Regions from separate parts of the Micromonospora sp. WMMD1219 genome, predicted to be linked through region 1. Evidence: riboswitches for the same ligand, from Rfam matches in the RefSeq annotation. Region 1 holds a riboswitch; the other holds the start of a gene.
What was found. Region 1 has a riboswitch for thiamine pyrophosphate ahead of thiE (thiamine phosphate synthase). Riboswitches for the same ligand answer to the same signal wherever they lie in the genome.
Positions count from the first base shown of each region.

Region 2: it holds a riboswitch for thiamine pyrophosphate, as region 1 does, so the genes downstream of both, ACN27C_RS15825 (ECF transporter S component) here and thiE (thiamine phosphate synthase) in region 1, are expected to answer to the same signal.

Region 1 covers NZ_CP186057.1:2,508,505-2,512,757, reverse strand. The annotation lists gene ACN27C_RS12125 (thiazole synthase) at 1-324, opposite strand, end outside; gene thiS (sulfur carrier protein ThiS) at 329-529, opposite strand; gene thiO (glycine oxidase ThiO) at 520-1,605, opposite strand; gene thiE (thiamine phosphate synthase) at 1,602-2,225, opposite strand; TPP riboswitch at 2,223-2,334, opposite strand; gene ACN27C_RS12105 (DUF559 domain-containing protein) at 2,453-3,364, shown strand; gene ACN27C_RS12100 (aldo/keto reductase) at 3,787-4,253, opposite strand, start outside.
Region 2 covers NZ_CP186057.1:3,266,643-3,270,895, reverse strand. The annotation lists gene ACN27C_RS15845 (acyl-CoA dehydrogenase family protein) at 1-38, opposite strand, end outside; gene ACN27C_RS15840 (DUF6328 family protein) at 146-646, opposite strand; gene ACN27C_RS15835 (sugar isomerase domain-containing protein) at 738-1,487, opposite strand; gene ACN27C_RS15830 (alpha/beta fold hydrolase) at 1,484-2,320, opposite strand; TPP riboswitch at 2,397-2,503, shown strand; gene ACN27C_RS15825 (ECF transporter S component) at 2,579-3,169, shown strand; gene ACN27C_RS15820 (ABC transporter ATP-binding protein) at 3,282-4,253, shown strand, end outside.

The DNA of each region.
Region 1 (4,253 bases):
GAGCGTGCGCTCGTCGCCGATCACCTCCAGCTTCACCCAGTCGGTGTCGAACGCCTCCCGGGCAAGGTGCGCCGTCTTCACCGCCTCGACAGCGGTGCGGCAGCCGGCCGTGTTCGGCAGCAGCCGTACGCCGCACCGCTCCACCAGGTCGAGCAGGCCGCCCGACCCGCCGGGCGTGGTGTCCACCCGGCGCAGCGCCAGCGTCACCAACTCGGTGCCGGAGGCGCGGATCGCCTGCTCCAGCACGTGCAGGTTGGCCGCGCCGCCGGTGCCGAGGACGAGCCGGGAGCCGAACGTGACCCCGTCGATCTCCAACGTGGACATCTGCTCACCCGCCCTGGGTTGCGCTGAGCACCTCGACGCGGTCGCCGTCGCGCAGCACGCTCGCCGACCAGCCGCCGCGCGGCACCACCTCGCCGTTCACCGCGACCGCGAGCCCGCGCTCCCGGTCGGTGACGGTGCGGACCACCTCGGCGACTGTGACGCCGTCGGGCAGCGTCCGGCCGGTGCCGTTGACGATCAGTTCCACGTGCGCTCCTTCCCGAAGCGGTCCGGGGTGAAGGGGGCGAGCGCGGGATCCGGCTCGCCGGTGACGATCAGCTCGGTGACCAGGTCGGCGGTGACCGGGGCGAGCACGATGCCGTGCCGGTGGTGCCCGGTCGCGGCGAGCACGCCCGGCTGCCCGGGCAGCGGCCCGATGATCGGCGCGTTGTCCGGCGTACCGGGACGCAGCCCGGCGACGGCCTCCACCAGCTCGTACTCGACCAGTTCCGGCACCAGCTCGGCGGCGGCGCGCAGCAGTGTCAGCACGCCACCGGCGGTGACCTCGGTGTCCGCGCGCTCCTCGACCGTCGCCCCGACCACGACCTCGCCGCTGTCCCGGGGCACCAGGTAGACCGACTCGCTGTCCGCGTACCCCCGGATCACGTGCCGGAAGCCCGGCGGACCGCCACCGGGCGCGCGCAGCCGCAGCACCTGGCCCTTCACCGGCCGGACCGGCAGGCCGGTCAGCGCCGCCGCGCCGCAGCCGGCCGCGACCACTGTGACCCGCGCGTCCACCTCGGACAGCGCGCCGACGCGCGCCGGGCGCAGCTCCACGCCGGCGCGCTCGGCGGCCGTGCGCAACGCGGCGACCAGCCGCCGCGGGTCGACCTGGTGGTCGCCGGGCGCCACCGCGCCACCGCGCACGCGCGGCGCCAGCGCCGGCTCGCGGTCGCGCAGCTCCGAGGGACGCAGCGGCGTGATCGGCAGTCCCAACCCCCGTTGGTACGACCACAGCCGCCCCGCCTCGGCCAGGTCGTCGGCGGTGAGCCCGACGACGAGCGTGCCCTCGGTGCGGTGGCCGACGTCGACGCCGCTCGCCCCGGCCAGTTCGGCGGCGAAGCGGGGCCACCGGGCGGCCGACTCGACGAGCAGCCCGGTCAGCTCGTGCTCACCGAAGTACGCCTCGGCGACCGGCGACAGCATCCCGGCGGCCACCGAGGACGCGCCCGACCCCGGCCGGTCGTCGTGCACCACCACGCGCAGTCCACGTTGCGCGCACCGCCACGCGATCGCGAGTCCCACCGGCCCGGCGCCCACCACCGCCACGTCGGCCGGGCTCATCGCGTCAGCGCCCGCAGCAGCTCGGCGGTGGCGTGCGCGGGATCGGCGGCCAGGCTGAGCGCCCCGACCACCGCCACCCCGTACGCCCCGGCGGCCCGCAGCGCCGGCACGGTCGCGGCGGTCACCCCGCCGATCGCGATCACCGGCACGCTCACCGCCTCGGCGACCGCGCGTATCCCCTCGGTGCCGATCGGGTCCGGCAGGCCGGACTTGGTGGTGGTGGCGTGGCACGGGCCCACGCCCAGGTAGCTCGCGCCCGCGTCCACCGCCGCGCGGGCGCTTACCGGTTCGCGGGCGGTCGCGCCGAGCACGGCGTCCGGGCCGAGCACCCGGCGCGCGGCAGCCACCGGCAGGTCGTCCGCGCCGACGTGCCCACCGGCGGCGTCCACCGCGAGCGCCACGTGCAGCCGGTCGTTGACCAGGCACCGTGCCCCGTACGGCCGGCACGCCTCGGTCACGCGGCACGCCAGCTCGTACGCCTCCCGGTCGGTGGCGTCGTCCTCCACACGCACCTGCACGACGAGGTCGGCGCCCGCCACGGGCAGCGCGGCACGCAGCACGGCGAGCGGGTCACGCCCCGGCCGGGTGTCGGTGATGAGATGCAGTCGTCCCAGGGACAGCACGGCAACGCTCCTCCCTGCGCCGGCATTACCCGGATCAGGTTCGACGGTCGGGGGCTCCCAGCCCCCCTCTCAGCCCGGTCCGCACCGGGCTCCCGTGGGTCACTTGCGGCCTACCGTACGACGCCTCCCGCCCGGACGGAAGCCCGGGTGAGGTTTTTCCCAGGAACCAGCCGTCCGCCGGATCGGGGCAGCGGGTGACCGTCCCGTCACGACACGCTGCCGGGATGTCCGTTCCCGCCCGTGTCCCGCGCCGCCTGGCGATCGTGCCGTTCCGGGGCGGCAGTGTCGTCTCCGAAGGGCTGCTCACCTGGACGATGCTGCGCGGGCCGGCGTGGATCCGCCTGCTGCCGGACGTGTACGTGCACCGGGACGGATACCGCGCCGACGACCACCGGATGTGGTGCGAGGCGGTGACGTTGCGTCTGCCGCCGGATGCCGTGCTTGCCGGGCGCAGCGCCGCCTGGGTGTACGGCGTGGACGTGCTCACCCGCGACGCGCCGGTGACAGTGGTGCTGCCGCCTGCTGCTCGACTGCGACCGCACCCACGGTTGCGGGTGGTCAGGTCGCCGATGGCGGCGCGGGACCGCACCCTCGTCGGCGGGCTACCGGTCACCACCCCGCTGCGTACCGCGTTCGACCTGGGCCGCCACGGCACCCGCGTCGAGGCGTTGGTCGCCGTCGACGCGCTGCTGCGTCGCCGGGTCGTGATGCTGCCCGCCCTGCGGGCCTACGCCGCCGACCGGCCGGGCTGGCCGGGCGCTCCGCTGTTGCGCCAGGTGCTGGCGCTGGCCGAGCCGCTGAGCGAGTCCCCGATGGAGACACGGCTACGGCTGCTCCTCCTCGACGCCGGCCTCGGCCCGCTCACCGCCCAGCACGAGGTTCGCGCCGGCGGACGCTTCGTGGCTCGGGTGGACCTGGCCTGGCCGGCTCTCCGCCTCGCGGTCGAGTACGACGGCGACCACCACCGCGAACGGGCTCACTTCCGGCGGGACGTGGCACGCCTGAACGCGCTCCGCGCCGCCGGGTGGGTCGTGCTGCGGTTCACCACCGACGACGTGCTCCGCCGTCCCGACGCCACAGTGGCCCTGGTACGCCAGGCCCTGGCGGAACGTCGCGCCGCCGAGGCGCACCACTGACCAGTGCCCGCAGCCCGCCGCCCGCTCGCCCCGCCGCACCCCCGGCCCGGCCACCGCCACCCGGTGCCTGGCCGGGCCGAGCCGAGCCGGACCGGGCCGGGCCGGGCCGGGTCGCCCGAGACACCACGGGCGTCAGGAGGCCGCCGCAGACACCTATGGCGTTCCACTCGCGGCTGAATCTGGCGAGGAGTGGAACGCCATAGGTGTCTCAAGGCCCTTTTGACACCCATACCGTTCCACCCATCGTGAGCGCTGCCTCTGAATGGAACGCCATGGGTGCCTCCGCGCGGGCGGGCCACGGTGGGCGCACGCCCGCCGCGCGGGGCGAGCCCTGACGCTCACACGCCGACGAGCGGGCGCACCTGCGAGGCGCGAGCGGACGCCCGACGCGCGGGAGGGCGCGTCGGTACCGGGCGGGGACGTCAGAGGATGGCGTCCAAGGCGTCCAGGTCCTCGTCGCTGGGCTGCCAGGTGCCGGCGTCGGCGTTGGCCTTCACCTGCTCGGGAGTGGTCGCCCCGGCGATCACCGAGGTCACCGCGGGACGGGCCGCCAGTCCGCCGATGGCCACCTGGAGCATGCTGATCCCGCGCTCGGCCGCGTACGCCTCGATCGCCTCGATGACGTCCCAGCGCGCGGCGGCCAGCCGCTCGGCGTACCGGCCGCCACCGGCCAGGCGGCTGCCCGCCGGGGGCGCCTCGCCCCGCTTGTACTTGCCGGTGAGCAGCCCGTTGGCGAGCGGGAAGAACGGGAGCATGCCGAGGCCGAACCGCTCGCAGGCCGGGATCACCTCGTCCTCCACCCCGCGTTCCACCAGCGAGTAGTGGTTCTGCGCGGAGATGAACCGGGTACGCCCCTGCGACGACGCGGTCCAGTCGGCGTCGGCGATCT
Region 2 (4,253 bases), 760 kb from region 1:
TCGGGTGACTCGGGCCGGCTGTTCTGTGTCGTGGTCACGGCTGCCTCCTCGCGGTCCGGCTGCGTCGACGCGTGCGACGAAAACGACGCTACCCCCGGGTGTTACCCAGGGGTAGCGCCGCGTGCACGCCCGATTTGGCGAACCGTCAGTCGGTGAGCGACTGAGGGTTGTCGTCCTCGTCGTCGATGTCGTCCTCACCCCAGTTGCGCCGGCTGAACGGCAGGATCGCCCAGAAGATCAGGAACCACAGGCCGGTGAGCGCGCTGAGCAGGAACGCGATCGGCCGGTCCAGCACGAAGTCGGTGACCAGCAGGACCGAGCTGACCATCGCGATCAGCATGAAGAACAGGCCGCCGGTGGCCATCCGGTGGGCGAACCGGACCAGTTCGGGCTTGCGGCCCTGCCGGAACAACGCCCGGTGGAACGCGACCGGAGAGATGATCATCGCGGCGGACGCGGCGGCGGTCAGCAGCGCCAGGATGTAGACGTCGCGCTGGAACTCCGTGGTCCGGCCGAACCCGTTGCTGAACGGCAGCGTCAGCAGGAAGGCGAAGAGGATCTGCACGCCGGTCTGCGCGACCCGCAGCTCCTGCAACAGATCGGCGAAGTTGCGCTGCCAGCGCTGCTTCTCGGATTCCTTGGACACTCGCGGACCTCCCCGGGAGACGGCACGGCCGGCGGGTGAACGCCCACCGGCAGGACCGCCTGTGCCCCGTACGGCTGATCACGAAACCGGTTCAGGATCCCCGGCGGATGCGGCCCGCGTACCGTGCCTCCAGCTCGGCGTTGTGCTCGTCGCCGCCGGTGATGTTCGCGGACAGGTAGACCGGCGGGCGCTGCCCCACCGCGACCAGCCGGGCCACCACCTCGGCGACGATCTGCTGGGCGAGCAGCGCCGCCGTGATCGAGGAGACCGCGCCGACCGCGCCGCCGCCGGGCAGCGGCAGCGTGGCGTCGCCGTACGGGGCGCCGTTGTCCAGCACCACGTCGGCGAAGTCGGCGAGCTTGCGGCCGGACGGGTGCCGCGACGTCATCCGGGCCGAGTGCTGCGCCGAGGTGATCGCCACCAGGCCGTGCCCGCGTTCCTTCACGACGGACGCGAACTCGACCATCGCCCCGTTCACGCCCGAGTTCGAGGCCAGCACGAACACGTCCTGCGGCCGGATCGGCGCCAGCTCGTAGAGGCGGTGCGCCACCGCCGGGTCGCGTTCCAGCTTCGGACCGAGCACGTCGGCCGGGTCGCCGCCGACCAGCACCAGGTCACGCAGCGCGATCCGGTTGGTGGGCACCAGCCCGCCGGCCCGCCCGGCGATCTCCATGGCCAGCGCCTCGGAGTGCCCGGTGCCGAACGCGTGCACCACGCCGTCGGCCTGCAGCGCCGCCGCGATCAGGTCGGCCGCGTCGGCCACGTTCTGTCGCTGCTCGGCCGCGACCCGGCCGATCGTCTCGGTCACCACCGCCAGGTACGCGTCGGCGCTCACCGTCATGCTTCCTCCGTTCCTGCGCACCGGGCGAGGATCGCCTCGGCCAGCGGGCCGGGCGCCTCGTCCGGGATCCAGTGACTGACCCCGGGCAGCACCACGAACCGGTAGTCACCCGTGACGTGCCCGGCGCACGCCTGCGCGGCCGACCGGCCGATCGCCACGTCCTTGTCGCTCCAGACGAACGTGGTGGGCACCCCGACCGGGGCGACCGCCTTCATGTCCGTCCCGGTCATCGCGCGGTACCAGTTCAGCGCCGCCGTCAACGCCCCCGGCTCGCGCATCGGCTCGGCGTACCGGGCCACCTCGCCGGCGCCGCCCACCCCGCTCAGCAGCTTGCGCAGCGTGGCGCCGTTCCACGCCAGCAGCACCTTCTCCGCCGTACCGGGCTTGCGGAACAACGCGATGTAGGCGGACTTGACCTTTTGCCGGGGGTCGGTGGCGAGCGCGTGGCCCATGGCGGCCGGGTGCGGCACCGACACCGCGGTCAACGTCCGGACCCGCTCCGGGTGCGCCGCCGCCAGGCCCCACGCCACGATCGCGCCCCAGTCGTGGCCCACCACGTGCGCGCGGGTCACCCCGAGCGCGTCCAGCACCGCCGCCGCGTCGGCCACCAGCTCCGGAATCCGGTACGCCCCGACGTCCGCCGGACGCGCGCCGGGCGAGTAGCCGCGCTGGTCGAGCGCGTACGTGCGCAGCCCGGCGGCGTGCAGGGCGGGCGTGACCGCGTCCCACTCGCCGGAGTGCTGCGGGAAGCCGTGCAGCAGCAGGACGGGATCACCGCCCTCGGGGCCGCCGGCGCGTACCTCGAACGTCAGTCCCCGCGCATCCACCAGCATGATCGCCACCATACCGACACTCGCCCTGCTGGGCTGGGGGCCGTCGTCGGTGCTAGCGTCTGCGACGAGACAACTTCACATCCGACAGGGGAGCGCACAGCGCTGAGAGTGCGGGCCGGTGCCCGCAGACCCTCGAACCTGATCTGGGTAATGCCAGCGCAGGGAGTTCGGTCGACCTCCAGCCGCGTCGCCGTCCGGTGACCACCGGGCGCGGCGTGCGTCTTCTCCTGGTTCACCTCGACGAACTGGGAGCCAACCATGAACCGTACCGACAGCAACCGCTGGCGTACCGTCGACATCGTCGTCGCCTCGGTCATCGCCGTAGCCTTCGGCGTCGTGTTCCAGCTCTGGAACATCCTCTGGAAGGGCAGCGACGGGCCGTTCGCCTTCTTCGCCCCGCTGCAGTCGGTGATGTACGGCGTCTGGCTCATCCCGGCCGTGCTGAGCACGCTGATCGTCCGCAAGCCGGGTGCGGCGCTGCTCACCGAGACCGTCGCCTCGACCGTCTCGGTGCTGCTCGGCTCCCCGTACGGCGCGATGGCGATCCTCCAGGGCGCGGTGCAGGGCCTGGGCGTCGAGGCGGTCTTCGCGGCCACCAGGTACCGCCTCTACCGGCCGCTCACGGCGGCGCTCGCCGGCGCGTGCGGCGGCCTCTTCGCCACGCTGTTCGACGCCCTGTACTGGTACCCGGGCACGAGCTGGACGACCTTCCGGCTGCCCTACATCGCCTTCGGTGTGCTCAGTTGCCTGCTGGTGGCCGGCCTGGGCGCGGTGGCCCTCACCCGCGCGCTGGCGAACACCGGCGTACTGGACCGTTTCCCCGCCGGCCGCGACCGAGCCTTGATCTGAGGCCTCACCCCCCCCGCCCGGTGATCAAGGAGTTTGCGTCCGCCGGGCACGGTTCTCCGGACGCGAACTCCTTGATCACGCAGGCTGGGCCGGGAGAGGGGGTGGGTGGGCGGTGAGCGCTGTGGTGCTGCGGGGGTTCGGGTGGCGGCACGGGGGGCGCCGGCGCTGGGCTCTGCGTGGAGTGGATCTGCGGGTGGAGAGCGGGGAGCGGGTGCTGCTGCTCGGGCCCTCCGGGGCCGGCAAGAGCACGCTGCTGGCCGCGCTCGCCGGGCTGCTGCCGGAGGACTCCGGCGAGCAGGAGGGCACCGTCGAGATCGACGGGCTGGACCCGCGCAAGGCCCGCGAGCGCGTCGGCATCGTCTTCCAGGATCCGGAGACCCAGCTCGTGATGGCCCGCTCCGGCGACGACGTGGCGTTCGGGCTGGAGAACCGTGGCGTACCCGCCGGGGAGATCTGGCCCCGCGTCGACGAGGCGCTGCACCGGGTCGGCTTCCCGTACGACCGGGACCGCCCGACCGCCGCGCTCAGCGGCGGCGAGCAGCAGCGGCTGGCGCTGGCCGGCACGCTCGCACTGCGGCCGGGGTTGCTCCTGCTCGACGAACCCACCGCCAACCTCGACCCGGCCGGTGCCACCCTGATCCGCCGCGCCGTCACGAACGCGCTCGACCCGGACACCACGATGATCCTGGTCGAGCACCGGGTCACCGAGGCGCTGCCGCTGGTCGACCGCGTCGTGGTGCTGGAACCCGGCGGCGGGGTACGCGCCGACGGGCCACCCGAGACGGTCTTCGCCGCGCACGGCGACGCGCTGGCCGCCGCCGGGGTCTGGGTACCGGGCCGCACCGTGCCGGACCGGCACGCCACCACGCCGCCCGGCGACGTGCTGCTCACTGCCGACCGGCTCGGCCTCCCACCCCGGCTCGACCCCACCGACCTTCGGGTACACGCCGGCGAGGCGCTCGCCGTCCTCGGACCCAACGGGGCCGGCAAGTCCACACTCGCGCTGCTCCTGGGCGGTCTGCTGCGCCCCGGAACGGGCACCGTCACCGCGTCCGCCGAACTGACCGGGCGGGACGCGCGTACT